4 regions of the Ensifer sp. YR511 genome follow, and region 3 is predicted to be linked to each of the others. Evidence: riboswitches for the same ligand, from Rfam matches in the RefSeq annotation. Region 3 holds a riboswitch; each other region holds the start of a gene.
The links. A riboswitch is a leader RNA that binds a small molecule or an ion and turns the genes downstream of it on or off. The one in region 3 is predicted to bind cobalamin.
Positions count from the first base shown of each region.

Region 1: another riboswitch for cobalamin. It lies ahead of BLU15_RS07240 (aromatic ring-hydroxylating oxygenase subunit alpha); the one in region 3 lies ahead of metE (5-methyltetrahydropteroyltriglutamate--homocysteine S-methyltransferase).
Region 2: another riboswitch for cobalamin. It lies ahead of BLU15_RS01800 (DUF1636 family protein); the one in region 3 lies ahead of metE (5-methyltetrahydropteroyltriglutamate--homocysteine S-methyltransferase).
Region 4: another riboswitch for cobalamin. It lies ahead of bluB (5,6-dimethylbenzimidazole synthase); the one in region 3 lies ahead of metE (5-methyltetrahydropteroyltriglutamate--homocysteine S-methyltransferase).

Region 1 is NZ_FNGR01000003.1:5,790-13,771, forward strand. It holds gene BLU15_RS07220 (VOC family protein) at 1-265, shown strand, start outside; gene BLU15_RS07225 (BA14K family protein) at 397-825, opposite strand; gene BLU15_RS38895 (hypothetical protein) at 909-1,163, opposite strand; gene BLU15_RS07230 (glycoside hydrolase family 25 protein) at 1,242-2,393, shown strand; gene BLU15_RS07235 (FAD-binding oxidoreductase) at 2,502-3,596, opposite strand; gene BLU15_RS07240 (aromatic ring-hydroxylating oxygenase subunit alpha) at 3,598-4,842, opposite strand; cobalamin riboswitch at 4,946-5,147, opposite strand; gene BLU15_RS07245 (DUF6656 family protein) at 5,465-6,064, shown strand; gene BLU15_RS07250 (L-threonylcarbamoyladenylate synthase) at 6,142-7,116, shown strand; gene BLU15_RS07255 (FAD-binding oxidoreductase) at 7,261-7,982, shown strand, end outside.
Region 2 is NZ_FNGR01000001.1:368,509-376,490, reverse strand. It holds gene aspT (aspartate-alanine antiporter) at 49-1,737, opposite strand; gene BLU15_RS01805 (RidA family protein) at 2,219-2,695, shown strand; cobalamin riboswitch at 2,879-3,095, shown strand; gene BLU15_RS01800 (DUF1636 family protein) at 3,200-3,613, shown strand; gene BLU15_RS01795 (ABC transporter ATP-binding protein) at 3,636-4,439, shown strand; gene BLU15_RS01790 (ABC transporter substrate-binding protein) at 4,436-5,389, shown strand; gene BLU15_RS01785 (FecCD family ABC transporter permease) at 5,477-6,460, shown strand; gene BLU15_RS01780 (DUF924 family protein) at 6,554-7,114, shown strand; gene BLU15_RS01775 (mechanosensitive ion channel family protein) at 7,241-7,982, shown strand, end outside.
Region 3 is NZ_FNGR01000009.1:49,412-57,393, reverse strand. It holds gene BLU15_RS17445 (carbohydrate ABC transporter permease) at 1-146, opposite strand, end outside; gene BLU15_RS17440 (carbohydrate ABC transporter permease) at 143-1,105, opposite strand; gene BLU15_RS17435 (ABC transporter ATP-binding protein) at 1,212-2,378, opposite strand; partial or broken gene BLU15_RS17430 (metallophosphoesterase) at 2,375-3,216, opposite strand; gene BLU15_RS17425 (LysR substrate-binding domain-containing protein) at 3,409-4,335, opposite strand; gene BLU15_RS17420 (hypothetical protein) at 4,467-4,778, shown strand; cobalamin riboswitch at 4,797-5,016, shown strand; gene metE (5-methyltetrahydropteroyltriglutamate--homocysteine S-methyltransferase) at 5,116-7,470, shown strand; gene BLU15_RS17410 (acyl-CoA thioesterase) at 7,467-7,982, shown strand, end outside.
Region 4 is NZ_FNGR01000001.1:134,082-142,063, forward strand. It holds gene BLU15_RS00625 (DUF2865 domain-containing protein) at 144-1,214, shown strand; gene bluB (5,6-dimethylbenzimidazole synthase) at 1,227-1,922, opposite strand; cobalamin riboswitch at 1,968-2,180, opposite strand; gene BLU15_RS00635 (SDR family oxidoreductase) at 2,277-3,089, opposite strand; gene BLU15_RS00640 (phytanoyl-CoA dioxygenase family protein) at 3,178-4,371, opposite strand; gene BLU15_RS00645 (LacI family DNA-binding transcriptional regulator) at 4,475-5,494, shown strand; gene BLU15_RS00650 (diguanylate cyclase domain-containing protein) at 5,521-7,023, opposite strand; gene BLU15_RS00655 (ankyrin repeat domain-containing protein) at 7,260-7,982, opposite strand, start outside.

The DNA.
Region 1 (7,982 bases), on a different contig from region 3:
GCGCACGCCGGATGGCCACAGCAGGCTCGAGCTTTCCCGTTTCCTCGCGCCACCGGTGGTCGCCGATCACCGCACTGCCCCGGTCAATGCGCTTGGCTACCTCCGAGTCATGTTCGCGGTCGACGACGTCGACGAGACGGTTGAGCGGCTCCGCAAACGCGGCGCGCAGTTGGTCGGCGAAGTGGTCCAGTATAAGGACGCCTATCGGCTTTGCTATATCCGCGGTCCCGAGGGCCTGCTCATCGGGCTCGCCCAAGAACTTTAGCCACTGCAGGACAAGTTTTCGCCAGGCACGGCGCGATCATCGGCCAGGCCCATCGCTCGCAGTTATGGCGGCCTCATGTGATCCCAGGCGAAAAAGGGCCAGGAGCGGAAGCGCCCGGCCCTGCCTACCCTTTAACCATAGGGCGAATAGCACTGGCGGCGCGGGCCGCCATAGGGCTGATAGGTATTGTCGTAGGCCCGGTATGAGCGGTAGCGGTCGTAGCACCACTGCACATGGCGGCTGCCATAGACGGGGGCAGGACGCGTGTAGCGCGGCGGCTGGGCGATCGCTCCACCGATAATCACTCCGGTGCCGAAGGCTGCCATCGGATACCACCAGCCATTGTAGTAGCGATAGCCAGGGCGGCGGTAGTTATAACCGCGGTAGCCGTTGTAGTAGTAATAGCCGCCACGACGCTCCATGCCCGGTCGGCGATACTGGACGTTCTGTGCATCGCTCTGCCGCTCAAGGCGCGGCGGTGTCGGCGTGAAGGCCTGCGACGGGGCGGCCGACGTCGCCAGCACAGCCACCGCAACGGCCACGGAAAACCACCGGCTCATCCCGGACTTCAGCACGTTCTTCATAAAATCCCTCCATCACCGAACGCATTTTGCGCGGCCCGGTTTCGGGTTGCCGCGGCATTTCAACCTTTCCATGATTTCACCCGGACCGAGGCCGATACGGGGATGTCCCTCAGCCGGGAAATCCGAAATCGACCGATAACGCATAAGTCACCGGTTTTGTTCCATCTTCCGCCTCCTGCGGGATCAGGTGGCGCGGCCAGCACCCGTTGCTGCAGCAAGGCATTGCCGCATCGTCGACCAACGCCTTCCCGGCTGATCGTCAGATCGCGAACATGAAAGCAATTGCTTATATACAGCCACAGGTCGGTATACATTCGCGCGTCGCTCCCGCACAGTCCGCTCGGGGGCTGGGATTTACGATGCGTTAACGATACTGTCGGCAATCTCAGAGAATGGCAAAGCGGTGTATCTCCACGACAGGGATGATTCTGCGCCTCGCGACCTTCATCGGTCTGGCTTTCGCGGCGGCGATCGCACGCGCCGGTGAAATGGAGCCCTGGAAGACCAAGTCGAATGCCATCATCGTCGACGCCTATGAGATGAACAGCATCGACTGGGAAACGATGCTTGGCGACAAGCGCGTTTCCGGTTTCATCGCCAAGGCCTCCGACGGCCTGCCCGAAAGCTTCTCCTGCACCGGCGACCACAACGGCGACACCTTCAACCACTGCAAGACCATGTGGCGCAAATACGCCGTCAGCCGCGAGCTCTACCAGACCCGCCGGATGATTGCCCGTTCGCACGGGCTGCTGTGGGGTGCCTACCATCTTGCCCGCCCGGGCAATCCCGTCGACCAGGCGAACCATTTCCTCGATTACGCCGATCCGCGCGACGACGAGCTGATGGTGCTCGATCTCGAGGGCATCGATCCGGACAAGTACATGTCGCTGGAGGACGCCGCCATCTTCGCCGGGCACATCAAGACCCGGACCGGGCGCTACCCGATCCTCTATACCAACCACATCACCGCCAAATACATCGCCGCGCACCGGGCCAAACACCGGCTGCTGTCGCGCCTGCCGCTCTGGTACGCCCGTTACAAACCGGATATCCGCCAGGTTTTCCCGATGGGCAACTGGGACAGTTACGCGCTGTGGCAGTTCTCCTCGGGCATCAACTGCGGCAAGCGCCGCTGCCCCTACCGCGTGCCGGGAACGCTTGACGACATCGACGTGAATGTGGCGGCAATGTCGCCGCCGGCGCTGAAAGCGATCTGGGCACAGGGCGCCTTGCTGCCGGAAAAGCCACTGCCGCTGATGCTCGTCGCCCAAGCCGAGCGGGGAACGGGCATGCTGGCGGTGGCAAGGGCGACTGCGATGTTTAGCGAGCCGCTGCTCGTGAGCCGCGCCGACGCTACGAGCGGCGCCGGCAGCGGCGTCGACATGTTGGTGACCGGCTCGATCGATTTCGCCCGCCAGGAACGTGCCCTGCAGGTGGCGATCGCCGGCAATGATGCCGCCCAGGGCGCATGCTCCAAGACGGAGGCCGGCACCGACGCCCCGGCAAGCGTTTCCGCCAATCCGATCCCCTGCAACGCGCCCTAAAGCCTCTCGCTTGAAAAAGCATTCACGCGACAGGCACTAAGCGCTTGTTGTTATGCATGTCGTTGCCGCAAAACCGCTGCACACTTTTGCGCGACATCATTAAAGCCTTCAAGCTTCGATCTGGACGTCTCCGAGCGGTCGCGAGCAGCAGGCGAGGATGTAGCCCTCATCGATCTCGTCGTCGAGAATGCCGCCATTGTGGCTCATATCCACCTCGCCTGAGACCTTCATCACCCGGCAGGTGCCGCAGATGCCGCCTTCGCAGGCAGCGCCGATGCGCACGCCGTTGGCGCGCGCCGCCTGCAGGATCGTCTGGCCGGGCTTGGCCTCGATCTCCTTGCCGCTCATGGTGAAGGCGATCTTGGCGGCCTGGACCTCGCCCTCGTCACCGGCGCCGGCGCGCACGGCAATCTCTTCCGCCGCAGGTGCGGCGGCCGGCTGGAAGCTCTCCTCGTGGTAGCGGCCCATGTCGAAACCGGCCGATTTCAGCATCTCGCGCACGCCGCGCATGAACGGTTCGGGGCCGCAGCAGAAAACGGTGCGGTCCATGAAATCGGGCGCAAGCAGCGGCAGCTTGGCGCCATCAATGCGGCCGCGAAGCCCGTGCCAGCCGTGGCGTGCCTCATGTCCCTCGACGATGAAGCCGAGGTTCAGCCCGGACATCTGCGTCGCCAGAACCTCCAGCTCCGAACGGAACAGCAGGTCCTCCGGACGACGCGCGCAGGAGATGAAGGTCACATCCGTCTCCGGCACGCAGTCCGCCATCCAGCGCGTCATCGACATCATCGGCGTGATGCCGGAGCCGGCCGAGATAAACAGGTATTTGTCGCCGGGATGGCGGACGAAGCTGAAATCGCCAAGCGGGCCAAAGGCGCGGAGTTTCATTCCGGGCTTCAGGTGCTCGAACATCCAGCGGGTGCCGATGCTGTCTGACTGCGCCTTGACGGTCACGGCGATCGACAGCGGCCGCGAGGGCGTCGACGACAGGGTGTAGGTGCGCATCACTGGCTCGTCGGCGACGGGCAGTTCGAGGGTCACGAATTGCCCGGGCAGATAGCGAAACCAGGCGGGCTTTTCGGCCCGGAAGGTGAAGGTCATGACATCGGCGGTCTCGACGACCGCCGATGTGCATTCGAGCATCTGCTGCCGGTCGATCCAGACGTGGAGCGCGTCGAAATGGTGAAACGAAGAGGCCATCTGCATGTTAGGCGACCCTTGAAAGCGGAGCCGCGTCGCCGGCAAGGCGCTGCTCCATGAACTTGCAGTACCACTCGACGAACTGCATCACGCCACCCTCGTGCTCGGGCGAATAGGGACCGGGCTCATAGGCCGGTGAGCGGATGCCGAAGGCATTTTCCTCGACGATCTGACGGTCCTGGTCGTTGGTCTCGGTCCAGACATGCGTCAGTTCATCTAGATTGTAGTCGACGCCTTCGACCGCATCCTTGTTGACGAGCCACTTCGTCGTCACCTGAGTCAGTTCGGGCCCGAGCGGCAGCACCCGGAAGGTGATGGCGTGGTCGGCGAGCACATGGTTCCAGGTGGTGGGATAGTGGAACATCAAGAGCGTGCCGATCTGGCTCTGGGAGACGTCGGCGGACAGGGCCCGCCTGACGGCGCGGGCGCCCGACATGGTGTAGCTTTCGGCATTGTCGACAAGCGGCATGCGGGCGGCGCGGAACTGACCGGTCGGCGACATCTTAAATTCGCTCGGCAGGCCCTCGGCCTCGCACTTCGCCCAATGTTCGGCGATCACAGGATCATCCTTGGCGCCCTGCACCCCGGTCGCCGTCGGCGCCTCAGGATAGGTGCGGCAGAGTTCCGGATGATTGGCGGCGCAATGGTAGCATTCGCGGTTGTTTTCCCAGACGAGCTTCCAGTTGCCCTTCTCGATGATGGTGCTTTCGAACGCGACCTTGGTTTCGCCGAGCCGATGCGGCGCAAGATAGGGCAAGGCCATGTCGCGGAACGTCGTGAAATCCATCGGCTTTTCCGACAGGTTGATGAAGATGTAGCCGCCGACCGTTTCGCAATGGATCGGCTTCAGACTGTGGGCGGCCTTGTCGAAATCCTCTCCCATCTGCCGGGCAAAGAGCAGCGAGCCGTCGAGTTCGTAGGTCCACTGGTGATAGGGACAGACAAGCTTTGCCGACGAGCCTTTCGCCTGCGTGCAGACGCGCGAGCCGCGGTGGCGGCAGGAATTGTGCAGCGCCCGGATGGCGCCCTGGCGGTCGCGGGTGATGACAACGGGGTAGCCGCCGACCTGGACGGTGAAGTAATTGCCGGCCCGCGGGATCTCGCAGTCATGGCCGATAAACAGCCAATCCTTGTACCAGATGTTTTCCAGATCCTGCCTGTAGTAGTCGGGATCGATGTAAAAGGCCCGGTCGAGGCTGTAGCCGTCCTGCCTGCCCTTCAGCTTTCGAAGCATATCGTTTCTGGTGTCCATGTCCTGTCCTCATGCGCCATGTTTCGGAGAGGCAGGACAGGAACCCGCACGGGCGCACGCCCATGCGTTTGAGGCTCCGATCCGGCTGCCCGCCGCAACCCGTTACGGTTATGTCCGTCAAGGCTGGTTTCCGGGCTCAGGAGCCGTCCTTTCGGACCTGCCCGGCGCCTTCCCGGACGAACCGTCCAGTGGCCTTTGCCGAGGCTTTCGCTCCACCACCGTTGCGGGGGCAGCGCCGGGATTTGACCGGCTTCCCAATTCTCCATCTTCCCTTCGAAGACGGCACCTTGAGTAAGGATATGTAATCGCGGAAGTCACCTTGGCAGCTGCCCGATAGCGACATCCAATTCCAGAATGACGACACGGAAAAAACCGCCACAAAAGGCCACCGTCTTAGAATTTTTACATTGCAAACATATAGATAGATCACATCTTGGGCAATTGCCGACTTTTGCGGCGCGGTCGGCGCAGATGCGGGAGGGCTTCGCCCGTTTGCGACATCGCGTCAGATAGAGAACGCTAATGATGCAGCCAGGACGAAATCATTCATTAACCATGAGCCGCTAGCCTAGCCGGCGGACGAGAGAGGTCCTGCAGGCAGGCAGATGGCGCGCTGACGATCATGGCAAAGTTGAGATACTACGACGCGACAGCCGAGAAGCTGCCGACAATCCCGCCGAAGGTGGCGGTTCATACCGAATTCCTGCGCACGGGCCGGATCAACCGCAGGCAATGGTTGCCGAGCGAACGCCGGTATTTGAGCTATGAGGAAGTCGCAGACAGGACGGGCAAGAAGCTCAGCACCGCCGGCGACACGACCCATAAGCGGATCAACGGGTTCCACAACTCGATCCAGTTCCCGAAGATGATCTTCCACCGCACGCTCGTCGGCCGGCCGCATCTCGGCTACTGTCACGTGACGGCGGCGCGTACGCCGGTTACTCCCTCCAAGGACATCACCTGGTCCTTCTACTTCGCCAACTTCTTCTGCAACCTGGGCGACGAGACGCATTTTTTCGAGAGTATCCAGCCCGGCTATTCACGCATGTACTTCGCCGTCGCCATCGAACCGGGCGCCCAAGCCGGGCAAATGGTCATCAACCGCAACTTTCGTGACAACGGGCTGCTGTTTCGCACAGATGATCCCAAGGTCGCGCTGAAAAACGTACTGATGCTTGGCGCCAAGGATGACGCGTTGCGTCGCATCATTCGCAGCCTCTGAGCCGAACCGGTTCCTTCAAAGAAAATCGTTCTGTTTTTCCGGTGCGTCCGTTAAGGAAGCGTCGGAAAGGAAACGGCATGGCTGAGATCATCGACACGGATAGAGAACCGGACCGCGCGATCGCGCGCGCCTGCGCCGTTCTTGCCGAAGGCGAGCCGGTCGCCATTCCGACCGAGACGGTCTACGGCCTTGCCGCCGACGCTACCAATCCCGATGCGATCAGTCGCATCTACGAGATGAAGGGGCGCCCGCGCTTCAATCCGCTGATCTCGCATGTTTCCGACATGGCGATGGCCGAAGCCCATGTGCATTTCGATCCGATTTCGAGGCAGCTGGCCGAAGCCTTCTGGCCCGGCCCGCTGACGCTGATCCTTCGGCAGCGCGCCGACAGCACGGTTCATGCGCTGGCGTCCGCCGGCCTCGACACGCTCGGCATCCGCATGCCCGACGGTTTCTCGCGCCGGGTAATCGCTCACTTCGGGCGACCACTGGCCGCGCCCAGTGCCAATACGTCGGGCAAAATCAGCCCGACCAGTGCGGTCCATGTGGAAGCCGATCTCGGCGACAAACTGAAGCTGATCCTCGACGCCGGCCAGGCCCAAATCGGCCTTGAGTCGACGATCATCAAGGTCGACGGCGACGAGATCCGGTTGCTTCGGCCGGGTGGCCTCGATGCCGCCGAGATCGAACGCCTGCTTGGCCGTCCGGTGACCCGGCCGGAGACGGCGGGAGCGACGATCGAGGCGCCGGGCATGCTCGCCTCGCACTACGCGCCCGGCGCTGCCGTCCGGCTCGATGCCGCCGAGGTGCATGCCGGCGAAGCCTTGATCCGTTTCGGCGGCAATCGGATCGCCGGCGAAGAGCAGGCGGCCGTCGTTCTCGATCTCAGCCCGACTGGCAATCTGCGCGAAGCCGCCGCCAATCTCTTCGACTATATGAAGCGGGCGGATGCCAGCGGCGCAGAGACCATCGCCTTCGGGCCGATCCCTTCGGACGGGTTGGGGGAAGCCATCATCGACCGGTTACAACGGGCGGCGGCACCACGAGGGTAAGATAGTGTGCGGCATCTTCTCCGCACCCACCCTCATCGAACGGCACCAATTGCGGTTATGATCGCCGCCGACCAGGAACCGAGGACCAGATCCTCAGATCGACCGATCCGATAGCGCGCGCAGGCGCAATGCGAAGTGAGGCCCATGACCACCCTTCCCTCTCCCGAACTCATCGCTTCCTTCGCCGAGATCGTCGGCAACACCAACGTGCTGACGGACGAAGCCGACAAGGCGCGCTATCTCGTCGAATCGCGCGGACTTTACCGCGGCACGACGCCGATGGTCCTGCGTCCGGCCAACGTCGACGAGGTCTCGCGCATCATGAAGCTCGCGAGCGCCACCCGCACGGCGATCGTGCCGCAGGGCGGCAACACCGGCCATGTCGCCGGGCAGATCCCGCGGGAGGGCAAGGCAGACATCGTTCTTTCGCTGGAACGGCTGAACCGCATTCGCGACATCGATCCGGTCGGCAATGTCATCGTCGCCGATGCCGGCTGTATCCTCGCCGATATCCAGAAGGCGGCGGACGAGCACAATCGCCTGTTCCCACTGTCGCTCGGCTCGGAAGGTTCAGCCCGCATCGGCGGCAATCTCTCCACCAATGCAGGCGGCACCGCCGTGCTTGCCTATGGCAATATGCGCCAGCTCTGCCTCGGCCTCGAAGTGGTGCTGCCGACCGGCGAAATCTGGGACGGGCTGCGCCGGTTGAAGAAGGACAATACCGGTTACGACCTGCGCGATCTCTTCATCGGTGCCGAGGGCACGCTCGGCGTGATCACCGGCGCCGTGCTCAAGCTTTTCCCGAAGCCGCTCGGGCATCAGGTCGCCTTTGCCGGAGTCGGCAGCGTCGAGCATGCGCTCGCTCT
Region 2 (7,982 bases), on a different contig from region 3:
CCCTGTGATCTATGCATTTTGAACGATGGTCGGCTTCGCCCGTTCGCCTCAGGCGAGCATGATGACGATGACGAGGCCGAAGATGGTCAGCAGCGTGTTTCCGATGGCGTAGGGCATGCCGTAGCCGAGCGCCGGCACCTTGCTCTTGGCCGCCTCCTGGATCATGCCGAGCGCTGCCGTCGTCGTTCGCACACCGGCGCAGGCGCCAAACAGGATCGCCGGGTGGAACTTGAAGACATAGTGGCCGAGGAGCACCGAGGCGATCATCGGGATCGATGTGGCGACCACGCCCCAGATGAACAGCGAAATGCCGACCTCCTGCAGGCCTGCGACAAAGCCCGGGCCGGCGCCGATCCCGACGACGGCGATGAAGATGTTGAGGCCGAGCGTGTTCATCAGCCACAGCGCCGGTGACGGGATGCGGCCGAAGGCGGGGTAGGTGGTGCGCAGCCAGCCGAGCACGAGGCCCGCCAGAAGCGCGCCGCCGGAGGTCGAAAGGCCGATCGGGATGCCGCCGATCGTGATCGTCAGCGCACCGATCATCGCGCCGATGAAAAGCCCCCAGCCGAGAAAGGCGATGTCGGTCGTCTCGACAGGCCGGTCGGCAAAGCCGAGCGCCTTGATCGCCGCTTCGACATGGCGTTTCGCGCCACCGATGGTGACGATGTCGCCGCGCTCGACCGTCGTCCCGGGCAGCACCGGGATCTCGACCAGCGAGCGGATGATCTTGCGGGCATAGACGCCGCGCGCCCAATCCATGGTGCTGACTTCCGCCAGCGTCTTGCCGGCGAGCGCCTTGCTGGTCACGTAGACATCGAGGACTTCGGCTTCCGCGTTGAGCAGCTCCTTGTCCTCGACCTCGAGCAGCTTGTTGTCCAGGTTTTCGACGAGCAGCGAACGCCGGCCCGAAAAGGCGACGACGTCGCCCGGCTGCAGCACGGTGTTGCCATCGGCCTCGATGATCTGGTCGCCGCGCCGCAGGCGCTCGACGAAGACGCGGATCCCGGGAAGGATGTCCTTGACCGGTTTCCCGGTGAGCCCGCTTGCCGCGTCGACGCGATAGGCCCGGAGGCCGAAGTCGTGATAGGCGCGGGTAATGCCGGGCTCACTGCTTTCGCTGCCACCGCCGAGCTTGGCCTCGTATTCGCGGCAGGCCGCCGGAAGGTCGATGCCAAGAAGCTTGGGACCGAGCTGGGCGAGGATGATCGCCGAGCCGATCGTGCCCCAGATATAGGTCACCGCATAGGCGATCGGGATCTGGTCGGCAAAGGTCTTGGCCTGCTCCGGCGTCAGCCCGAGCGAATTGATCTGGTCGGTCGCAACCCCGATTGCAGCCGAGATCGTCTGCGAGCCGGCATACATGCCGGCGCCATAGCCGAGCGGCAGCCCGGCAATCAGCGCGCAGAGATAGGGAACGACGAGGCACAGCACCAGCACGGAGAGCGCAAAGGCGATCTGTTTCGGTCCATCGGTGCTCAAGCCCCGCACGAATTGCGGCCCGACGCCGTAGCCGACGGCGAAGAGGAAAATCAAAAACAGGGTGGATTTCAGGTCGCCGGAAACCTGGATACCCAGCTGTCCGATGAGAACGCCCGCAAGCAGCGTGGCGGTGACATTTCCAAGGTTGAACCCCGCGACCTTGATCGGACCGATGAGGAAGCCGATGCCGAGGGCGAGGAAGACGGCGACAGGCGGATAGGTCCGAAGCGTGTCGACGAAGAAATCAATGGGATTCACTGATGCTATTCCCCTCTGAAAGTTGAGTTGCCGTCACTTCATTTCGGGATCTGCGCGGCTAAGTTGAGCTTGTTTCCGAGGCTTGTCGATGCCCAATCTTAATCCCGGCAATTGTCGCTTCGGTCGTCGAAATTCTCAACGGGCATAGGGTTACGTGAGCGTAACGTATGTTACATTTCAGCGTTTTTGCTTGGGGTTGGGGATCGAGGCCGCCGCGATGTGTCGGTCGCATTCGATCGCAAGACCGCGGCACTGGCCCGGATCGCGATGGCACTTCAACTCTGGTGTTGTAATTCGTAACGTTATCTCCCAACGTGAAGCATGAGGCGTTTTCTCTTGGTTATGCTTGGAAAAGTTGCTGGGCACGGAACGGCGCGTCTTGCTGCTTGCGATAGGGGCGGCAGAACTTCGAGGGCTTGAGAAAAAAGCGGTGTCGTCTCCGCAAGGCGGCCGGTTCGTAAGGTGACGAGGAGGGGAAGCAATGATGGACGAGGTTATCCGAAGGCTCGGCGCACTTGGCGTTCAGCTCCCGACGCCGCCGAGGCCGCTCGGCGCCTACCGCGCGGTGATCGAGGCGGGTGAGATGCTTCATGTTTCGATGCAGGGGCCATTGCTGGACGGGCGCTTCGTGCATACGGGGCTGCTCGGGCGCGATGTGACCATCGACGAGGGGCGCAAGGCCGCAGAGTTGGCAGTGCTCAACGCGCTGGCGCAGATCCATGAGCATCTCGGCCGTTTCGAGCGTATTCGCCAGATCGTCCGGCTGGAGGGACATGTCGCCTGCACTGAGGATTTCCTGGAGCACCCGAAGGTCCTCGACGGTGCTTCCGAGCTTCTGGCGGCCGCCTTTGGCGAAAGGGCTGGCCATGTTCGCTCCGTCTGCGGCGTGCGCAACCTGCCGGGCAACGCCTCTGTCGCGGTGACGCTGACGGCCGAACTCTTGCCGCCGGAGTTCTGAGGTAGCACGGCACGTCTTTTAGCGGAAAGGTGGTCGCTATCGCGGGCGTCGGATTGTGTCCGGCGCCCAATTTTCGGCTTGCGCTACGTAATGTTATTTTATAACAAATCTCGCATGACGAAACGCCGCATGTTGATAGATCCCTCCCGCCTGTGTCGTGCGGTTGTCTCATCCGCCGATTCATGCGAGGAAGGCGTTGATGGTGCTGCGTCCGCGACAATGCGGAAGCGGCTGAAAAGGGAACACGGAACGGACGACCCTGATGGGGCCGAGACCGTGGCTGCCCCCGCAACTGTGAGCGGAAAGCGCATTCACACCATGTCACTGGTCGAAGACCGGGAAGACGTGGATGCGCCACGACCCGCGAGCCAGGAGACCTGCCATCGAACCGATCAACCACAACGGACGGGGTGTTCCGATGGAAAAGAACTGGCTTTCATACGACGGTTTTCCGTCCTCTTGCCGTTTCGCCATCTCTTGCCGTCAGTCCGGCGGAGGGCAGGAATGGCTGAGCCGAATTTCCGACAGCACAAGATAACGGTCTGCACCGATTGCCGCTTCACCGGCGGCCCATGCGTGCCCGGTGCCGAGCTGATCAAGCGGCTCAACCTGAGCATCGCAGCGCTCGGCGCACCGCTCGATCGCGACTTCTCGATCGCCGGAACGGTCTGCATGGCGGCCTGCACGCGGCCCTGCACCATCGCCTTCCAGGCAACGGGGAAGGCGACCTATCTCTTCGGCGACGTCTCGCCGGAAGAGGACATCGACGATCTCGTGCGCTTTGCCACAACCTATGCCGAGCGTGGCGATGGCATGACGCGGGCGGCGGAACGGCCGCGCGGGCTGAAAGGCAAGACGCTTGCCCGCATTCCCGCGGCGATGCTCGTCTCCGAAGATCTTGGCGGGCACTTCCAATGAGGTCGCGCAGAGGAACGAACCCATGAGCTGCAACGCGACGGGTGCAGCCCTCACGGTCGAGGGCCTTCGCTGGGGGCCGCGTTCGGGCCTGACGCTGGTCAACGACATCGGCTTTGCGATCGCGGCCGGCAGCCGGCTTGCGATCCTCGGGCCGAATGGCGCCGGCAAAACCTCGCTTCTGCGCTGCCTCTACCGGGCGGTGCAGCCGAATGCCGGCCGTGTTTCGGTCGATGGCGTCGATCTCTGGTCGATCTCGGCCCGCGAGGCGGCAAGGACAATCGCCGTCGTCTTGCAGGAGATGCCCGGCGATTTTCCCTTCAGCGTGCGCGACGTCGTGATGATGGGACGCATTCCGCGGCGGGAGGGCTTGAGCGGCTGGAACGATTTCGACCGCGAGCGGGTGCAGCATGCGCTCGCGCATCTCGATCTTGCCCATCTTGCCGGTCGCCAGTTCTCGACGCTTTCGGGCGGTGAGAAGCAGCGGGTGCTGATCGCCCGCGCGCTGGCACAGGAACCGCGCATCATCATCCTCGACGAGCCGACGAACCATCTCGACATCCGCCACCAGCTCGAAATCCTCGAGCTCTTGCAGACGCTGAAACTGACAATCGTCTCGACGCTGCACGACATCAATCTCGCCGCCGAGTTTGCGACAGATGTCGCGATCTTGACCACCGGGCGGCTGACGGCCTTCGGCCCGCCCGAAGAGGTGCTCAGCCCCGGCGAGCTTTCGGCCGCCTTCGGCGTCACCGCCACCGTTCACAATGCCGCTGCCGGCGGCGCCCGCTTTTCCTTTTCACTTCCTCGACAGGGATCGATTTCATGAAGATCAATATTGCCCCATTTTCCCTTCTTTTCGTGCTTGCCGCCGCCACGCCGGCGCTGGCCTATCCGGTCACCGTCAAGAGCTGCAACCGCGAGGTGACCTTCGACGCGGCGCCGAAGCGCGCGATCGCCAACGACGTCAACCTGGTGGAGATGATGCTGGCGCTGAGGCTCCAGGACCGCATGGTCGGCTATACCGGCGTCTCCGGCTGGAAGACGCTGGACGAGAAGCTGCGCGAAGGCGTCAAGGAACTGCCGGAGCTTTCGGAGAAATATCCGACCAAGGAAGTGCTGCTCAACGCCGATGCCGATTTCCTCTTTGCCGGCTGGAACTACGGCATGAAGGTCGGCGGCGAGGTCACGCCCGAGACATTGGCGCCCTTCAAGATCGGCGTCTACGAGCTGACCGAATCCTGCATCCACGTGATGGCCAAGCAGAAGCCTGATATGAACGACATGTTCGTCGATCTTCTCAATCTCGGCCGCATCTTCGGCGTCGAGGATCGCGCCGAGACGCTGGTTGACGGCTATCGCCGCCAGCTTGCCGAGATCACCAAGGCGAACGCCGGCAAGGCTAACCCGACGCGGGTCTTCGTCTATGATTCCGGCGAAGAGAAGCCGTTTACTTCCGGCCGCTTCGGCATTCCGACGGCGATGATCGAGGCCGCCGGCGGCGCCAACATCATGGACGACGTGGAAAAGAGCTGGGTGGAAATCTCCTGGGAACCGGTGATCGAGCGCAACCCGGAAGTGGTGGTCATCGTCAACTACGGCGAGGTGAAGGCCGAGGACAAGATCGCCTTCATGAAGAACAATGCAGCCTTCAAGAATGTCGATGCCGTCAAGAACGATCGCTTCGTCGTGCTCGATTATGTCGAAGCGACGCCAGGCCCGCGCAACATCGACGCCATTGCCAGGCTTGCCAAGGCCTTTCAGGGCGAGGGCCTGTAAGCGATGCTGGCTGAGGATGCGTCGCCTGGTCCCGTCGCCGTTTCACGCCTAGCGCCGGCACGGGCGCTGAAGGCGGGTGCCGGTCTCATGACGGCGCTTTTGCTGCTGGCCTTGACCGTCACGGCCGGCGTATCGCTCGGCTCGGCGCCGATCCCGGTTGCGACCGTCTGGTCGATCATCGCCAGCAAGATTTCTCCGGGCAGCGTCGAGGCTTTCTGGTCGGCGGGGCGCGAGAGCATCGTCTGGGACGTGCGCCTGCCGCGCGTCATGCTGGCGGGCCTCGTCGGCGCCGGGCTGGGGCTGACTGGCGCCGTGCTGCAGGCGGTCACGCGCAATCCACTTGCCGATCCGCATCTGCTCGGCGTTTCCTCCGGCGGCGCGCTCGGCGCGATCGTGGCGCTGCTGCACACCGGCATGATCCTCGGTCTTGCCACGGTGCCGCTCTTTGCCTTTGCCGGCGCGCTGCTCGCAACCGTGCTCGTCGCCTTCGTCTCCCGCGTGCTCGGGAGCAGCGCCGACCGTCTCGTGCTGGCCGGCGTCGCGGTCGCCTTCGTCTTGACATCCGTCGGCAACCTCATGATTTTCCTTGGGGACCCGAGGGCGACCCATACGGTCATCTTCTGGATGCTCGGCGGTCTTGGCCTGGCGCAATGGTCGCAGCTCGTCTATCCCGGCGTGGTGCTTTTCGCCTCCCTCGGCTGGCTGATGATCCGGGCGCGCGAAATCAATGCGCTCGCCATGGGCGACGAAACCGCGATGACGCTCGGCATTCCCGTGCGCCGCTTCCGGCTGACGCTGTTCGTCGTCACCGCACTTCTGACCGGGGTGATGGTCGCCTTTTCCGGCGCGATCGGTTTCGTCGGGCTGATGGTGCCGCATTTCGTGCGGCTTCTGGCCGGCAGCGACAACGTGCGGGTCATTCCGCTCTCGGCCTTCTTCGGGGCGCTGACGCTCATCCTTGCGGATCTGGCGGCCCGCGTCATCATGGCGCCGGAGGACATGCCGATCGGCGTCGTCACCGGGCTCGTCGGCGGCATCGCCTTCATTGCCATCCTGAAGCGACGCGCGTAAGGCGGGTAGGAACACGTTATGGACAAGGGCCGGTTCCGGCCTATGTGTTAGCGCAGCCGAGGGATCGGCGATTGGCCCGCATGTGAGGAGCATATGGCGAACGAAGCTGACATCTGCACGCCGCAGGACGTTCTGAATTTCTGGTTTGGCGAACTCACCTATGACGACTGGTTCGGGACGAGCCACGAACTCGACCAGGCCTGTATCAGCCGCTTCCAGGCGTCGCACCTGGCGCTGGCCCGTGGTGTCGACGAGATCTGGCGCGCGAGCCCGGAAAACCGGCTGGCGGCGATCGTGCTTTTGGACCAGATGCCGCGCAACATGTTTCGCGGCACGCCGCTCGCCTTTGCCACCGATTGCCTGGCACTGCACGAGGCCAAGCTCGCCGTTGGCGCCGGTGCCGACATGGCGATCAAGCCGGAATGGCGCGCCTTCGTCTATCTGCCCTTCGAGCATTCGGAAAACCTTACCGACCAGACCATGTCGGTGAAGCTCTTTACCGAGCTCGGCGATGCCGATTATCTCGACTATGCCATCCGGCACCGCGAGGTGATCGAGCAGTTCGGTCGTTTCCCGCATCGCAACGCCTTCCTGGCGCGGCCCTCGACGGAGGCCGAACTTGCCTATCTGGCGCAGCCCGGCGCCGGTTTTTAACGGGAAAGCGGGCGCTGACGGGGATTTATCGCCGTTCTTTGCATCTTTCCGCCGTCTTTCGTATTCACATCGAAACGTGAAGACGGCCGGAGCGATTCCGGACCACGGTCTCAATCTGCAAGGATCATGAAATTGCGTTCTGTCGGAAAACTGCCCGCCATTCTCGTCTGCCTGCTGGCGCTTGCCGTGGGCGGCCCGGTCATGGCCCAGAAGGCGGCGCAGCCGACAGCGCAACAAACCGCACAGGCAAACGGGCAGGCGGGCCAGAAATCGACACAGCCGGCGCAATCGCCGCAAGGGGCACAATCGTCCCAGACCGCCGCCCAGCCTGCTGCCGGCAAGCCGGCGCAGGAGGCGCAGCCAGCGGAGAACGGGGCGACCCCCGGTGCCACGGAACCTGCGGCGACAACCACACAGCCTGCCCAGAATGCCCAGCCGGCGGCCGATGCCTTGCCGGCGGATGCGACGCCGCCGGCCCAGAGCCAGGCGGCCGAGCAGCTGACCAAGGCCGACGAGGAACTGAAGGGACTGACCGAACGGGTCGAGAAAGCCAAGGACGACGACATCGTGCTTGCCGACCTCAAGGTTCAGGTCGACGCGCTCGCCAAACAGATCATCGGCGTTTCGGTTTCGACCCGCCCGCGCCTCGACGAAATCAAGGCGCGGCTGACCGAACTTGGCGATCCGCCGGCCGAGGGGCAACCGCCCGAAGCCGACATTGTGACGGCCGAGCGCAAGCGGCTGATGGCCGAACGTGGTGCCATCAATGCGCTGACCGGCGAGGCGGAAGGCCTGTCGGTGCAGGCGACGAAGCTGTCCAACGCCATTACCGCGACAAGGCGCGCGCTGTTTTCCAATACGCTCCTGA
Region 3 (7,982 bases):
ATCAGCGACAGCGACGAGGAGAAGATCTCGCTCTGAGCCTTGCCGGCGGTCGAGACCATGAAGATGTAGGGCGCGAGGAAGATGAGCGCGCCAAACGAGAGAACGGCGAGGCGAATGAGGCGGGTGACGGAGATGGTGTTGGTCATGCGTAGTGAACCTTCCGGTCGAGCACGCGGTACTGCAGGAACATCAGGACGACGAGGATGGCGAGGAAGACGACGGTCATGGCCGAGGCATAGCCGACGCGCAGATAGACGAAGCCCTCCTGGTAGATGGTGAAGAGCAGCACCTCCGACGCCTTGTTCGGACCGCCCTCGGTCAGCGTCTTCACCGTCTCGAACACCTTCACTGAGTTGATGATGCTGATGGTGGTGACGAACAGCGTCGTCGGCCCGAGCATCGGCCAGGTCACCAGCCGGAAACGATCGAACCAGGTCTTGGCGCCGTCGACTTCCGCTGCGGCATAGAGCTCGCGCGGGATGGCGGTGAGACCGGCAAGGAACAGCACCATGTTGAAGCCGACCGACTGCCAGATGCCGATGATCGACAGACCATAGAGCACCGTGCCGGAGGCCCCGAGCCAGTTGGGGCCGGCAATGCCGAAAACGGCCAAGAAGGTGTTAATCGGGCCGATGGTCGGGTGAAACAGGAACTGCCAGACCGTCGCCATGGCGACGAGCAGCGAGGCCACCGGCAGGAAATAGACCGTGCGGAAGAACGCCCGCCCCTTGGTTTCCGCCTCGATCAGCATGGCGATCGCCAGCGCCAGCACGATCGAAACCGGTGTGACGATCGCGGTGTAGATGGTGGTATTCCAGAGCGAGCGCCGGAAGGTGCGGTCGCTGAAGAGTTCGGCATAGTTCTCGAAGCCGACAAAGCGGAAGCTGCCGTAGCCGAGCTCGAAATCGGTGAAACCGAGAACGATCACCGCCGCGGTTGGTAAAAGGATGAAGAGGACGAGCAGCGTGATGGCCGGCAGCGCTAACAGCCAGGCAATGCGGGCCTCGCGGCGATCGGGATCGGTGGTCGCGGCATCGATCGCCGTCTGGGTCCGCAGCCGCTGCGCCGGCTGGGCACCGTCTCGCAGAGATGAATGCTGAGGCATTGCCTCCAGCCGATCTCCCCCCTTGTGGGGGAGATGCCCGGCAGGGCAGAGGGCGGTATCCACGAAATCCGCCGCCCCTGCCGCCGTATCCCGATTGGAACCCGCCTTAGCCATGGATCTTCTCCAGCGTCGCGGCGATAGCGACCCGCTCGGCTGGCAGCCGGGTGCCCTCGCCGTCGAACAGCATCGCCCGTTCCGGCATGAACTCGACGTCAACGGGCTGACCGATCGCGAGCACCGCGGCCTCGGCAGGTGCTGACTTGGCAGTGACCAGCTCGCCGATCGCATCGAGGCGGGCGTGAACGATTACCTCAGAGCCGAGGAACTCCATACGCTCGACCCGCGCGCTCAACCGGCCGGCGCTTGCCGCATGGAAGCGCACGAATTCCGGGCGGATTGCGAGCTTCACTGAAGCATCCGGCGCCTGTCCGCGGCTTGCCAGAAGCACCAGATCGCCGAAGCGCACGATGCTCGCCGTATCCGTGCGGGTCTCCAGCACGTTGATCTTCGGCTGGCCGAGGAAGCGTGCGACCTCGATATGGGAGGGGTTGTCGTAGATCTCCTTCGGGGTCGCCAGTTGCAAGAGATTGCCGCCGATCATCACCGCCACTCGATCCGCCATCGACAGCGCTTCCGACTGGTCGTGGGTGACATAGAGCGTCGGCACGCCGGCGCGGCGGTGGAGATCGACGATCTCGCCGCGGGCATGGACGCGCAGGTTGGCATCGAGATTGGAGAGCGGCTCGTCCATCAGGAAGACGGCCGGGCGGCGCACCATGGCGCGGGCGAGCGCCACGCGCTGGCGCTGGCCGCCGGACATCTGGCCGGGCTTGCGGTCGAGCAGGTGATCGATCTTCAGCGCCAGCGCCATTTCCTTGACCTGGCGCTGGATATCGCTGCGGATCTGCTTCTGCCCCGGCATCAGATTGCCGATCACAGGCAGGCGCTGCGCCGCTGTCAGCCGCCGCATCGCAAGCGGCACGGCGATGTTCTCGCCCGTCGTCAGGTGCGGATAGAGGGCATAGGACTGGAAGACCATCGCGACATTGCGATCGGCCGCCGCCATGCGCGCGACACTGCGGCCGCCGATGACGATCTCGCCGCCGTCGCCATGATCGAGACCGGCGACGATGCGCAACAGCGTGCTCTTGCCGCAGCCGGAAGGACCAACGAGCGCGATGAACTCACCCGCCTCCGCCTGCAGGCTAACCCCCTTCAGGATCGCGTTACCGCCATAGGACTTGGTGATACCCTCTAGCGAAAGCACGCTCATTGCGCGGCCTCCACACGGACCGTCTTCTTGGCCGCCAGCGGGTAGACCTCTTCGACGATCGGATCGAGCAGGTGGCTGGTCAGTCCCGGCACCGCGATGATCTCGCTTTTGACGTTGACGTCGCTAAACTCGTGTACGACGGCGCCGACCAGCCGCTCGCCCGGCATCGGCCGTTCCAGCGTATCAATGATGAAGGAGGTCGGCGGCGCCCAGACGAGCGACGTCCCGGCGTGCTTGCCCGTCCAGGCCCAGTGCAGGTGGCCGCTTGCATGCAGCGCCACCTCGGCTTCGGCGAAAAGATCAAACAGGCGTTGGCGCTGGCGCGGACGGATGCCCCAGTAGCCGGTGTCGCCTTCGCCCGGATCGTCGACGAAGAGCGGCTTGTGGGCAAAGACGGCCACCCGGCGGCCGTCGCGGCTGAGCAACTGTTCCTCCAGCCAGGTAAACTGCCTGTCTTCTTCTTCGTCCTCGAAGCCGATCAGCAGGCTGTTGAGGCCGAGCAGCCGCCAGTCGCCATGGTCGCGGCCCCAGTAGTCCGGACCGGCGAGCCGGCGCCAGCGGGCAAGCCGAACTGGATCCACCGGCTGGTGCGAACCCGGCAGATGGCCGACATCGTGATTGCCGGGAACGATCAGCACCGGCATCGAGAGCTGGCCGATCAGATCGAGCGAGAAGGTGATGTCGTCCTCGTGGTCGGCACCATCGATGGTGACGTCGCCGGTGTGGATGACGAGATCGGGTTTTACCGCCTCGATCCAGGCGCGAACCGGTTCCCAATTGCCATTGAAGTGGCTTTTGGCGGGCTGAGATGGGTGTCGCTGATCTGGACGATTTTCATGGAAACGGGCCTCCGACGATGGCGTGCGGTATCCGCGTCGGAGGGCTGATACTTCCCTTCTCTGCGGTTGGCCGCAGTCTTTAGGGAGCCGCCATGTCAGTTTGGTAACAGCCGTTCTCAGCTGATTTTCAGTTTCTCCATGAAAGCGTCATCTTCAGAAGACCGACGGGCCGAGTAGGCCCCGTTGTGTCTCTACATTGCGCCGCGGTCGGTCCGACGCGACGCCGGACAGGATTGCTCCATCACGGTCGAAAGCATGGCGTTCGACGCATCGGCCTCGGCGACGACCCAGTCGCGAAAGGCCTGGATCTTCTTCTGCCGCCTGGTGCTTTGCGGATAGACGAGCCAATAGGCGCGGCCGTCGCGCACCACATGCTCGAACGGCCGGATGAGCCTGCCGCTCTTCAGTTCATCCATCAGAAAGGTCGAGACGGCAATCGCAATGCCGTGATCCGCAAGGATTGTGGCGACATCCATCGCCTGCACGTCGAAGATCAATTCGGTGCCATTGCTTGCCGGCGGCTCGACGCCGGTTTCGATCATCCACCGCCGCCACCAGCTGGCGTTGCCGAAACGCCGGACTCTCAGAACGTCCGCGGGCTCCTTGAGCTGGTGCTTTTCCAGGAAGGATGGCGTGCAGACAGGCACGTAATCGAGCGGAAACAAGGGAAAGACATCGTTGCCCGGCCAGTCGCCGGCGCCGCTGCGCACCGCGAGATCGATGGCGTCACGTTTGAAATCGACCAACTCGGTCGACATGTGCACCCTGATGCTGATGTTGGGATGCGCGGTCTGAAACGACGCGAGGCGCTGACCGAGCCAGCTCGACACGACGGTTGGCAGCACCGAGATGTGCAGGTGATGCTCGGTCTTGTCGGCAATCTCCGAGAAGGCCGCCCCTAAGAGATCGATCGCTTCGGTCACCTTCGGCGCTAGCTGCCGCCCGGCGCCGGTCAATCGCACCTCGCGCGGAAGCCGGACGAACAGCGGCGCGCCGATGCGATCTTCCAACAGCCGGATCTGATAACTGACGGCCGCCTGCGTCATGCCGAGCTCTTCGGCGGCGCGGGTGAAACTCAGGTGCCTGGCGGCGGCCTCAAAGGCGCGCACCGCACTCATGGGAGGAATCTTGCTCATGGAACTGAGATAAGCATTCTTTATGCCAGCATGCGAGAAATCGCTTTGCGCGAAACGGCAAAAACCCTCACTTTTTTCGCGAACACACGCCCTTGAGAGAAGTGAGGATAGCAATGCTTAGCGCAGTGCGATCAACGATTTACCATGTCCTGAACTGGGCCGATAAGACCCTCAGCCCTCCGGTTGCCATCGACACGTTCAACGAGTTCCAACTCCGGGATATCGGCCTGACGCGAGATCAAGAGCATATCCGCGCGCGCGTCGGCGACGCGGCGGATCCGTGGCAGTGGCCGGAGGAGGTCGCTTCGACCAAACCGCAACCGTCCCGTGAGCGGAAAGCAATGGAAAGACCTCGTCCTGCCACTGTCTCGCCGCGGGCGGCGGCGGGAGAGAATAAAGACATAAGCATTTCTTTATGCGATTGACGAAGAGCTCGGGACAGGGCATTGTCGCCCCATCGTGGTTCTTCGCCCGCCTTTGGAGGGACGGAGCTAAGAGGGAATTCGGTGCGGCGCCAGACAAGCGCCCATGCCGGAGCTGCCCCCGCAACTGTAAGCGGAGAGCGGCCGTTCGAAGATGTCACTGAGGGAGACGCCTCGGGAAGACGGAACGGTCCGTGACGACCCGCAAGCCAGGAGACCTGCCGCGATGAACAACGTCCACGGGCGGGGTGTCCGATGAGGCGCGTTGAGGACGCGGGATCGCTCTCGCGCCGCGGCTGCGTCGCATTCAAGCCTTGCCCATAACCTTCGGGGTAAGGAAATGACCATCAAGACTGCCAATCTCGGTTTCCCGCGCATCGGCCGCCGTCGCGAATTGAAATTCGCGCTCGAACGCTATTGGGCCGGAAAGGCCAGCCGCGGCGAACTTCTCGATACCGGAGCCAAGCTCCGCGCTGAAAACTGGGCCGCGCAGAAAACGCGCGGCATCGACATCATCCCCTCCAACGACTTCTCCTTCTACGACCACGTGCTCGATACCGCCGTGCTTGTCGGCGCAATCCCGCCGGCCTATGGCTGGACGGGCGGCCCGGTCGATCTCGACACCTATTTTGCCATGGCGCGCGGCTCGGCCGGAACGCCCTGCGCCGCCGGCTGCACCCATTCGGGAAGCAGCAGCGGCACTCCCGCGCTCGAAATGACAAAGTGGTTCGACACCAACTATCACTACATGGTGCCCGAGTTCGACAGGGATCAGCGCTTCGAGCTCACCCACAATCGGCCGCTGGAAGCCTTCCAGGAAGCTCAGGCCCTCGGCTATCGCACACGCCCGGTGCTCATCGGCCCGGTGACACTGCTGAAGCTCGGCAAATCGAAGGGCGGCGACTTCGATCCGGTCGATCTGATCGAACGGCTCCTGCCCGTTTACGTGAGGGTCCTGGCGGAGCTTGCTGACGCCGGCGCCGATTGGGTCCAGATCGACGAGCCTTGCCTGGCGCTCGATCTCGCGGACAAGGATCGTCGCGCTCTCGACCTCGCCTATCGCACGTTCGACACCGACGTGCCCGGACTCAAGATCATGCTGGCGACCTATTTCGGCTCGATCGGCGACAACACGGCAACGGCATTGGCGCTGCCGGTCGATGGACTGCATGTCGATCTCGTGCGCGCGCCGCAGCAGATCGACACGCTCATCCAATCGGCTCCGGCGGACCGGGTCCTATCGCTCGGGATCATCGACGGCCGCAACATCTGGCGGACCGATCTGGCCGGCCTGTTCCGCCGGCTGCAGCCTCTGATTTCGGCCCACGGCCGCGACCGCATCGAGCTCGCACCTTCGTGCTCACTCCTGCACGTGCCTATCGATCTCGAGCTGGAGCGTGCGCTCGACCCGGAACTTTCCTCCTGGCTCGCCTTCGGTACGCAGAAACTCGACGAACTCAGCCTGCTTGCCAGCGCCTTCGAGCCGGGGCTTGCCATTTCCGAGCACGTTTTCGCCGCCTCGATCGCGTCCGCCCAGGCGAGGCTCACCTCACTCAGGATCCATGATCCTCTGGTCGCCGGGCGCTTGAAAGCGCTGACGGATGCGGACAGCAAGCGGCAATCCCCGTTCGCGGGCCGCCGGGCACTGCAGGCGAAGAAGCTGTCATTGCCGCTCTTCCCGACAACGACGATCGGATCCTTCCCACAGACATCGGAGGTTCGGCAGGCCCGTTCACTGCATGCGAAGGGCGAACTCAGCTATGTCGACTACACCGCCTATCTTCGCCGAGAGACCGAAGTGGCGGTGCGCTGGCAGGAAGAGGTCGGCATCGACGTACTCGTTCACGGCGAGTTCGAGCGCAACGACATGGTGCAATATTTTGGCGAGCAGCTCTCGGGCTACGCCTTCACCCAGAGCGGCTGGGTGCAGAGCTACGGATCGCGCTGCGTGCGTCCGCCTGTTATCTTCGGCGACGTTTCGCGACCAAACCCGATGACGGTCGAGTGGGCGACCTTCGCGCAGTCGCTGACCGATCGCCCGGTCAAGGGCATGCTGACAGGTCCGGTCACCATGCTGCTATGGTCCTTCGTTCGTGACGACCTGCCACGTTCCGTGGTGTGCCGGCAGATCGCACTAGCACTGCGCGATGAAGTCTCGGATCTCGAGGCCGCCGGCATCGCCATCATCCAGATCGACGAACCAGCACTGCGCGAAGGCCTGCCGCTGCGAAATGCCGATCGCAAGGCCTATCTCGACTGGGCGGTGGAGTGCTTCCGTCTCAGTGCAGCCGGGGTGGGCGATGCGACCCAAATCCACACCCATATGTGCTACTCCGAGTTCAACGACATCATGGCCGCAATCGCGGCGATGGACGCCGACGTCATGTCGATCGAGACGTCGCGATCGAAAATGGAACTGCTCGGCGCCTTCGCCGACAAGGCCTATCCGAACGAGATCGGCCCGGGCGTCTACGATATCCATTCGCCACGCGTGCCCGGCGTCGAGGAAATGGTGCATCTCATCGAAAAAGCGACCGAGGGCCTCACGCCGGACCAGATCTGGGTCAATCCCGATTGCGGACTGAAGACCAGGCGCTGGGAAGAGACGCGGCCGGCGCTCGTTAACATGGTCGCCGCCGCCCGCTCGCTTCGAGCGGCTTTTGCCGCCGATACGCGCGAAGCCGTCAAAGCATGACGGGGCAACACGAAGTCACGACGGCGCCGGGGGAAACCCCGGCGCCACAAACCCTGATCGACATCGTTTTTCCAGGCGATACCAATCATCATGGCACGCTCTTTGGTGGCGCCGCCCTCGCGTCGATGGACCGGATCGCTTTCATCGTCGCCACTCGTCACGGGCGCGTTCCCTTCGTCACCGCATCCTGCGACCGCATCGATTTTCGTGCGCCTGCGCGCATAGGTCAGATCGTCTGCTTCAGCGGCCGTCCGGTTCGTGTCGGGCGCCGCTCGATGGTGGTCGAGGTCGAGATGATCGCGGAAGACATCGCCACCGGCAGCCGCGCCCTTTGCAGCAGGGGCACCTTCACCATGGTCGCGATGCCCCGTGCCGATGAAACGGATTGGATGCTGCCGCCGCTCGATGTGGCAACGGACACGCCCGAAGAGGCGGGCACCCTACGCATGGTCGACATCGTCTTTCCCGGCCAGGCCAACAGCTTCGGCGCCATATGCGGTGGCAACGCCCTC
Region 4 (7,982 bases), on a different contig from region 3:
GTTAACGCAAACCGTCGCTTGTCGTTGCACGATCACCGACAAGCTCTATGATGGAGGCGAAACAGGAATGCCGCTGGCAGCCACCCGCAGAAGGTCGGCGCCGACCTGGCAACAGGAAGAGACTTTCGCCCGTGTTCACGCGCATGAAACACGTCGCTGCGGCCCTTGTGCCTCTGGTTCTGATCGGTGCCGGTCCGTCACTGGCATCGACGGCCTGCGACCGACTGAACGCGCGGCTCGCGCAACTGCCTGACTACGTCGCCAGCAATGCCGATGCGCGCGACTACGCAAGCGCGATCTCGCGGCAGAATATCGAGCTGCGGCGGGCAAAGAACGACCGCCGCCGCGCGGGTTGCAGTGGCGGCAACGCCATTGGCTTCGACGGCGGCGACCCCGACACTTGCTACGGCCTCAACAGCCTGATCGCCGAGATGGAAGACAATCTGCGCATGCTGAAGTCCGAGCGCGAGCAGATCGTCGCCGGCGGCAGCGACGACAGCCGGCGACGCATCCTCGCCGCGCTGGAGATCAACGGTTGCTATGGCGACCGCGAGGAGTTCGCAAGCGTGGAACCGGACGTGCCGGAAAGCCACCGCAACATCGTTGCCGACCTGCCGCCGGAAGACGCCTACGGCCCGATGCTCGGCCGAGGCGAAGACGGCTACGCGCCGCAGGAGCGCTACTATAGCGGCACGCTCAGAACCATGTGCGTGCGCACCTGCGACGGCGCCTTTTTCCCGGTTTCTTCGGATGCGACGCCGGCCGATTTCCCGCGCGACGAGCAGGCCTGTCGGGCGCGCTGCCCGGGGGCTGAGACCGAGCTCTATTTTCACGACCTCAACACGGAAGAGAGCGACAAGATGGTCTCGGCCGTGACCGGCCGTCCCTATACCGAAATGCCCAACGCCTTTGCCTATCGCACCCGCGCCGTCGGAAAACCCGGCCAGTGCGGCTGCCAGATACCCCAGACCGCCTCGACCACACCGAAGGCAAACGGAACGAAGATCGGTGACGACCAGTCGTCGATCATCGTCATCGAGACCAAGAAGCCGGAAGCGGCGAGCAATACCGCCAAGGCGCCGGCCGAAGAGCGGCCTTACGATCCGTCGAAGAACAAGGTTCGCGTCGTCGGCCCGACCTACCTGCCGCAGGAAGAAACCGCCATCGACCTCAAGCATCCGAAGGGACCGGCCTATCAGCCGGTCCAGAATTGATCGGACGAGGCCTTACGCCTTCTCCTTGCTGCGTCCCCATCCGTCTTCGAAAACCAGCTCGTCGAGCGGCAGGCGCTGGCGCCAGCCCTTCACGGCGAGTTCCGGCTGCTGATAGAGGCGATCGACATAGCCGAGGCAGAGCCAGGCAACGATCTCGATATGATCTGGGATGCCGAGAATCGCCTTGATCTCGGCCTCGTGGAAAATGCTCACCCAGCCGACGCCCACCCCTTCGGCCCGCGCCGCAAGCCAGAGGTTTTGCACGGCGCAGACGGTGGAATAGACGTCCATCTGCGGATTGTGGGTGCGCCCGAGTACGACGGCACCGCCGCGCGTGCGGTCGCAGGTGACACAGATGCTGAGCGGCGCCTTGCGGATGCCTTCCAGCTTCAGCGCACGGTACTTGGCCTGTTGTTCCGCCTCGAACATCAGCGCGGCCTCGTCATTGGCGCGGCGAAACGCCTGCCAGACGCGCTCACGCGTTTCTTCCGCCCGCACCAGCACGAAGTTCCACGGCTGCATGAAGCCCACGGACGGGGCGCTGTGCGCAGCGGCCAGCAGGCGCCCGATCAGATCATCCGGCAATGGCGCGGGCAGGAATTCATCGCGCACGTCGCGACGTGTCTCGATGGCACGGTAGACGGCCTCCCGCTCTGGCAGCGAAAAGGCGCCGGCAGCCGCAAGGCCGCCCTTCGGTTCAGTCAGCATCGTTCGATCCCCAACAATGCGAAAACCTCCCGCCGTCCACGCGGGGTTCGGTCTATCTCGCCAGGCCGGTCTTCTGACTTCGGTTCAACCGATCACCTCGCCTTCCCAGATCGATTGAAGATCCAGTGGCAAAACCTTGAATCAACTCAAGGCTCTCTTAGAGGCGATCGTCCCCGTCACAGCGTTGGGCACGTTCCGGAATGACACCGGATTCCCGATTCTCCCGCTTTCGCGGGCACCTGACGACGGCACTAAGTGCACAGCCGTTTGAGAAAGACAAGCGCGCCAACCCGGTCGAGACATGGCGCGCCACTTTCCGCCGGCTACTGTCGAGCTTAGTCGTTTGCCTCCGCCTCAAAGCGGAGCGACCGGATGCGGCGAGTCGTCATAGGCGCCCCAGACCGACTGATCGAAGCAAATCACCGATCCGGTTATCAGCCCGGACTCGGCCGACGACAGATAGGCGCAGGCCCGCGCCACTTCAGCCGGATCGACGAGCCGACCGAAAGGCTGGTCGGCCGCCACCTTTTCGAGCCAATCGGCAGCCGCGCCATGAAACTCGCGCTGGATGCGGTCTTCGCCTTCGGACGCCATCCAGCCGATATTCAGCCCGTTGACGCGAATGCGGTTGCGAAGAAGCGCATAGGCCGTGTTTTTGGTCAGCGTTTCGAGCGCGCCTTTCGACGAACAATAGGCGGCAATGAACGGCTGGCCGGCCATCGCCGACATCGAGCCGATGTTGACGATCGTGCCCTCGGTCTTCTCCCGCCGCATGATCTTCACCGCCTCCTGCATCAGGAAGAACGGCGCGCGCACATTGGTCGCGAACATGCGGTCGAAGAGTTCGGGCGTGGTGTCGAGGATCGTGCCACGGTCGGTGATAGCTGCGGCGTTGACCAGCGCATCGACCCGTCCGAATTCCGCGTCGCAAGCGGCGACCACCTTGCGGGCGTCCTCTACTTTTTCCAGATCGGCCTCGACATAGACGACTTTCGCGCCGCTTGCCTTGCCGATCTGCTCGGCCTTCGCCCGCCCCTTGGCGGCGTTGCGGCCGCAGATGACGATGCCTTCAGCGCCGCGCTCGGCGAAAAGGCCAGCAATCGTCGCGCCCAGTCCCTGCGTACCACCGGTGACGATGGCGATCTTGCCTTGCAATTGTCCACTCATCGAATTCCTCCCTCGGAAATGATCGTTTGAAACGGCTGCGGCTCCCGGCTGAAACACACCGGGAGCCTGTCAAATTGTAACTCGCTCGTCAGCTCAGCTTGCGCTTCGCCTGCGCCTCCAGCACCGAGAGAAACTCTTGTTCGCCCGTCCCCGCAGTGAGAGCCTCGCGCATCAACTGCGCCTGCGTCTTCGGCGCCAACCCGCCGAGTGGCGGATCCCGGTCGAGATTGGTGGGGAACGAATAGCCCTCGGCACAGGAGGAGATCGCGTTGGCCGCTTCCGCCTGCGTCAGCGTCCCGCCCGCCAGCAAGGCCCGCAAGGCCGGATAGAGCGTCGCGCTCATGGTCAGTCGGTCAACGGTTTCCATTGCGCGACCGAAGGCCGAAGACACCTGCAGCAGGTTGGCCACGCGGCGGATATCCCGGGAGTGGTTGGTGCCGGCGGCATGGAAGAGCGCCGGGTTGAAGAAGACAACGTCGCCCTTTTCAAGGGGAAGCTGCACGTGGTGTGCGTCGAAATAGGCGCGGAATTCCGGCCGGTTGAGCGCCAGATAGCCCGGCACATAGGTTTGGCTATAGGGCAAGAACAGCGTCGGTCCGCTTTCGAGCGGCATGTCGCAATGGGCAACCGCCCCCTGCAGCGTCAGCACCGGTGAAAGCTTGTGCACATGCGCCGGATACTGCTCGATCACGGCCGCGGTCTGGAAGCCGAGGTGATAATCCCGGTGCGCCGATTGCGCCGCACCGCCAGGATTGACGCGATTGACCTGCGCCGTCATCTGGTAGTTCGGCCCGAGCCAAGCCTCGCTGACGAGCGCTATGACGGCATTGCCGTAATAGGAGGCGAAATTCTCCGGCGCGTTCAGGCAGTGCTTTTCCAGCGAGTTCCAGATGCGGTCATTGGCGCCGGGTTTGGCGAAGTGATCGCCGCCGCCGCTGTTGCTGCGATGTTGCTCTTCGATGATAGCGTCAAAGACCCCGCTTGCGACGTCGATTGCTGTCGTATCGGCAAAGGCGCGCTTGAAAACCGCCACGCCAGGCCCGGTCGCCAGTACCTCGCAGATCTCCGCCAGAACAGAACGCCGCGCCTCGGCATCGCCGCACGCCGCAATCAGCGCGGCGCTGTCATAGATCAGGATATTCTTTTCGCAGCCGGAAGCATGGGGGTAGTCGGACAGGCTGGTTTGGCGTTCGACTTCCGCCCGGAACGATTCGAGATCGCAAGCCTCTTCGGTGAGCCAGACGCGGTCGATCCGCTGGCGCGCTTTGTTGTCGGTCTTCATCGCGTTTCCTCCTCTGGAACATCCTGATGAACACGACTATAGGCGGCGGCAAAACATGATATAGAGCAAGAATCCATCAAAAATCCATCAGGAGAGCAAGGCGATGGCCCATCCGTTTCTGGTCAAGGACATCGCCTTTCAGGCCGGGCTCAGCACCGCGACCGTCGATCGCGTGCTCAACGAGCGGCCGGGCGTGCGCCGCCAGACGGAGGCCCGGGTTCGCGCAGCCATCGAGGAATTGGAGAAGCAGCAGGCCGGCCTCGACATCCAGGGGCGCAAGTTTGCGATCGATATCGTCATGGAGTCGCCACAACGCTTCACCGATGCGGTGCGTCGCGCCTTCGAGAGCGAGGCGATGACCTTCGCGCCCACCGTCTTTCGCTGCCGGTTCCACTTCGCCGAGACGATGCGCCCACAGGAGATCGTGCAACTGCTCGACCGAATCCGGCTGCGCGGGACCGACGGCCTGGTGTTGAAGGCGCCGGACGTGCCCGAGATCGTCGCCGCAGTCGCCCGTTTCGAGATGGGCGGCACGCCCGTCGTGACGCTGGTAACCGACCTGCCCCATTCCCAGCGGACGGCCTATGCCGGCGCCGACAACCGGGCGGCGGGCGAAACGGCCGCCTACCTCCTCGGGGAGCGCTTTTCCGGCGCGCCGGCAACTGTGCTGGTGACCCTTTCGAGCGGCCGCTTTCGTGGTGAGGAGGAACGCGAGATCGGCTTTCGCCGGGTGTTGCGCGAGCGCTATCCGGCAATCCGGATCGTCGAGATCAGCGAAGGCCACGGCCGCGACAGCGAAACCGGCCGCCTGGCTCACGCGGCGCTCTCGGCCAATCCCGATATCAACGCGGCCTATTCGATCGGTGGCGGCAACCGCTCCGTCCTTGCAGCCTTCGAGCGCCTCGAACGTCACTGCGCGCGCTACATCGCCCATGATCTCGACGAGGACAATCTGGCGCTGTTGCGGGAACGGCGCATTCACTTCGTGCTGCATCACGACCTCAGGACCGATGCGCGCACCGCCTTTCGCACGATGATGCTGCGGCCCGGCGCCCAGGCGCCGGCAATCGGCCCGCAGCTCTCCGCCGTGGTGGTGATCACGCCCTACAATGTCCCGGAGTAACGCTGCTGCCGATCCGCGGGTAACGTTCAGGCCGCCGACTGGCCGTCGTTCTTTTCGGCCGGTAACACCATGTCGTCCGCCGTTTCGAAGCGGTTGCGGCCGCGCCGCTTGGCCAGATAGAGCGCTTCGTCCGCAGCCAGCAGCAACTGGCGTGCCGTCAGGCCATGCCGCGGCGCAAAGGCGATGCCGGCGCTGCCGCCGACAACGAGCATTTGGCCCTCGAAAGCGACCGGCGTCTGCGCGTCGGCGATCAGGCCGGCCGTCAGGCTGCGGGCGTCGGCCTCGCTGCAATCGCCGAGAATGACCGCGAATTCGTCACCGCCAAGCCGCGCGACCGTGCCCTTCGGGCCAGCCCGGTTGCGAAAGCGTTCGGCCATGGCCACCAGCACGGCATCGCCGGCGGCGTGGCCGTGGCGGTCGTTGACCTCCTTGAATTCATCGAGGTCGGCATAGACGAGCGTGAACGGATGCGTCGATGCCCGCAACAGGGCTGCCGCCAGCATATCGTCGAAGCCGCTGCGGTTCATCAGCCCCGTCAGGCGATCGTGCTTGGCAAGGTGCCGGTTCAGCGCCTCGCTCTGCTGCAGGGCGGCAAAGAGCGTCGAGAACCGCAGCGCCACGAAGGCCATCAGCAGTGCTGCGACGATCGCCATGATAATGACGCTCGGCAACAGCTCCGCGCGGACGAACCCACCGGGCGATTTCGGCACCCAGGCGGCCACGAGACAGGACGAATCGGAGCAGCGCCCGACAGACGCATAGGCACTGCCTGCAGGCCGCTCGTTGAGCGGAACAAAGGCCAGCCCGCGAATACCCAGCCGTGCCGCGATCTCGCGCGTCATTTTCGGCGTGACCGGCCGAACGGCGACCATGAGCACCGGATCGCGCCGTTCCGCCGGAACCACCAATGTCTCGGGGATGACCGCCTGCACCACGGCAACACTCATGCGCCCACCGATCTCGCGCAGGTCCACCGCGTGGATGCCGGGCACGGCCGGCATCACGGACTGCGCATCTGGCGTCGTGACATCGAGATTGTAGGTGCCGTCGTTGTTCCTGAGCGCATTGTCGTAGCGGCGCTTGGCTTCGTCTACGAGATCATCGACCTCGTCGAGCGGCACGCGGGCCACCTCTGCCGGAACCGATGCGCCGTCCTTGAGCGCCGTCGAAACGGTGCGGGCCGGATCCGTGAAGATGATCCAGGAGAAGCCGTAGTCTTCCCAAAGCCAGCCCGAAAGCTCGTCGGCGACGAAACTCTCGCTGACATGCCCCGTCGCCAGCTCCTCGTAGGTCTTGTCCCAGAAGGACACCTGCGCCTGGAACTGAACGACCGCATCCATCTGGTGGCGCAGCTCGTTTGCGACAAGCCGACGCTCGGCCGAAAGGCCGAAGCGATCGGCCTCGGTGACGGACCGGTCGAGGACATAGATGAGGCTTGCAATGATCAGGACCGCGACCAAGGTACAGGCGGCATGGATCGCCCAGACCGTCTTGTCCCGCTTTGCCTGCCGCAACGCCTTTTCCACCACGCCAGTCCCCCTCGTCCGTACCGGCCCTGCCGGGCATACTAGCACTTGTGGAGGTGCGATGCGCAACGATGGCAGCCGATACTGCCGGCACCCTAGCGACCAAAATCGAAGTTTGGCTTAAATAAGCTGGTGATAAAATACTTAACGATTTCAACCGGCTGAATCGCCCGACAATCAGCGGTCGCAGCGGGGATCAGGAGAACGCGGGCGACTGCCCGCGCCTCCCTCTGCGCATCCTATTGCGGCGCGGCCGCCGAAGCGCGCAGCAAGGCGACGATCTCCGCATTGCCTTGCTCCAGGGCAAGATCGCGTATCGACGGGCCGGCGGCGCCATCGCGCACGCGTGCATTCGCGCCCCTTTCGAGAAGCAGCCGCACCGTTCCTGCCTGCCCGTTGATCACGGCAAAGGCAAGCGGCGTCATCCAGTCGTACTGTGGCTCCGGCCTGCCGCGCCCGCGGAACGTGCCGAACGGCGTTTCGATCAGATCCGGCTGCCGGTCGAGGATGTCGGCGAGGCGCGCGGCCACGCCAAAGGACGCAGCTGCGAAGATGTCGAGCGGCTGATCCTTCAGGAAAGTGACCATCGCGTCCTTGCCGTTGTATTTGGCCCAGCCGATCGGCGGTGCATGATGGTAGGGGTCGCGGGCTAAGGCATCGGCGCCGTGATCGAGCAGGCGCCTCGCCATCGCGACATGTCCATGCAACGCCGCCTCGTGCAACGGCGTGCGCGAGGTCATGCGGTTGACGTCGAAGCCGAGTGAGAGCATCAGCGCCACGGCGTCATGCCGGTCCTCACCCGCCGCCTCGTGCAGAATGGCGGGGTGTGCAGCCTGGGTTCGAGCGACAAGTGTCGGATCCCTATCGACAAGTTCCCTCGCCTCGTCGGCCTTCACTTCCCCAACGGCACGGGCCAGCCGGTCGACATCCTCCAGCGGCGCTTCGGTCGCGCCGCGCGACAC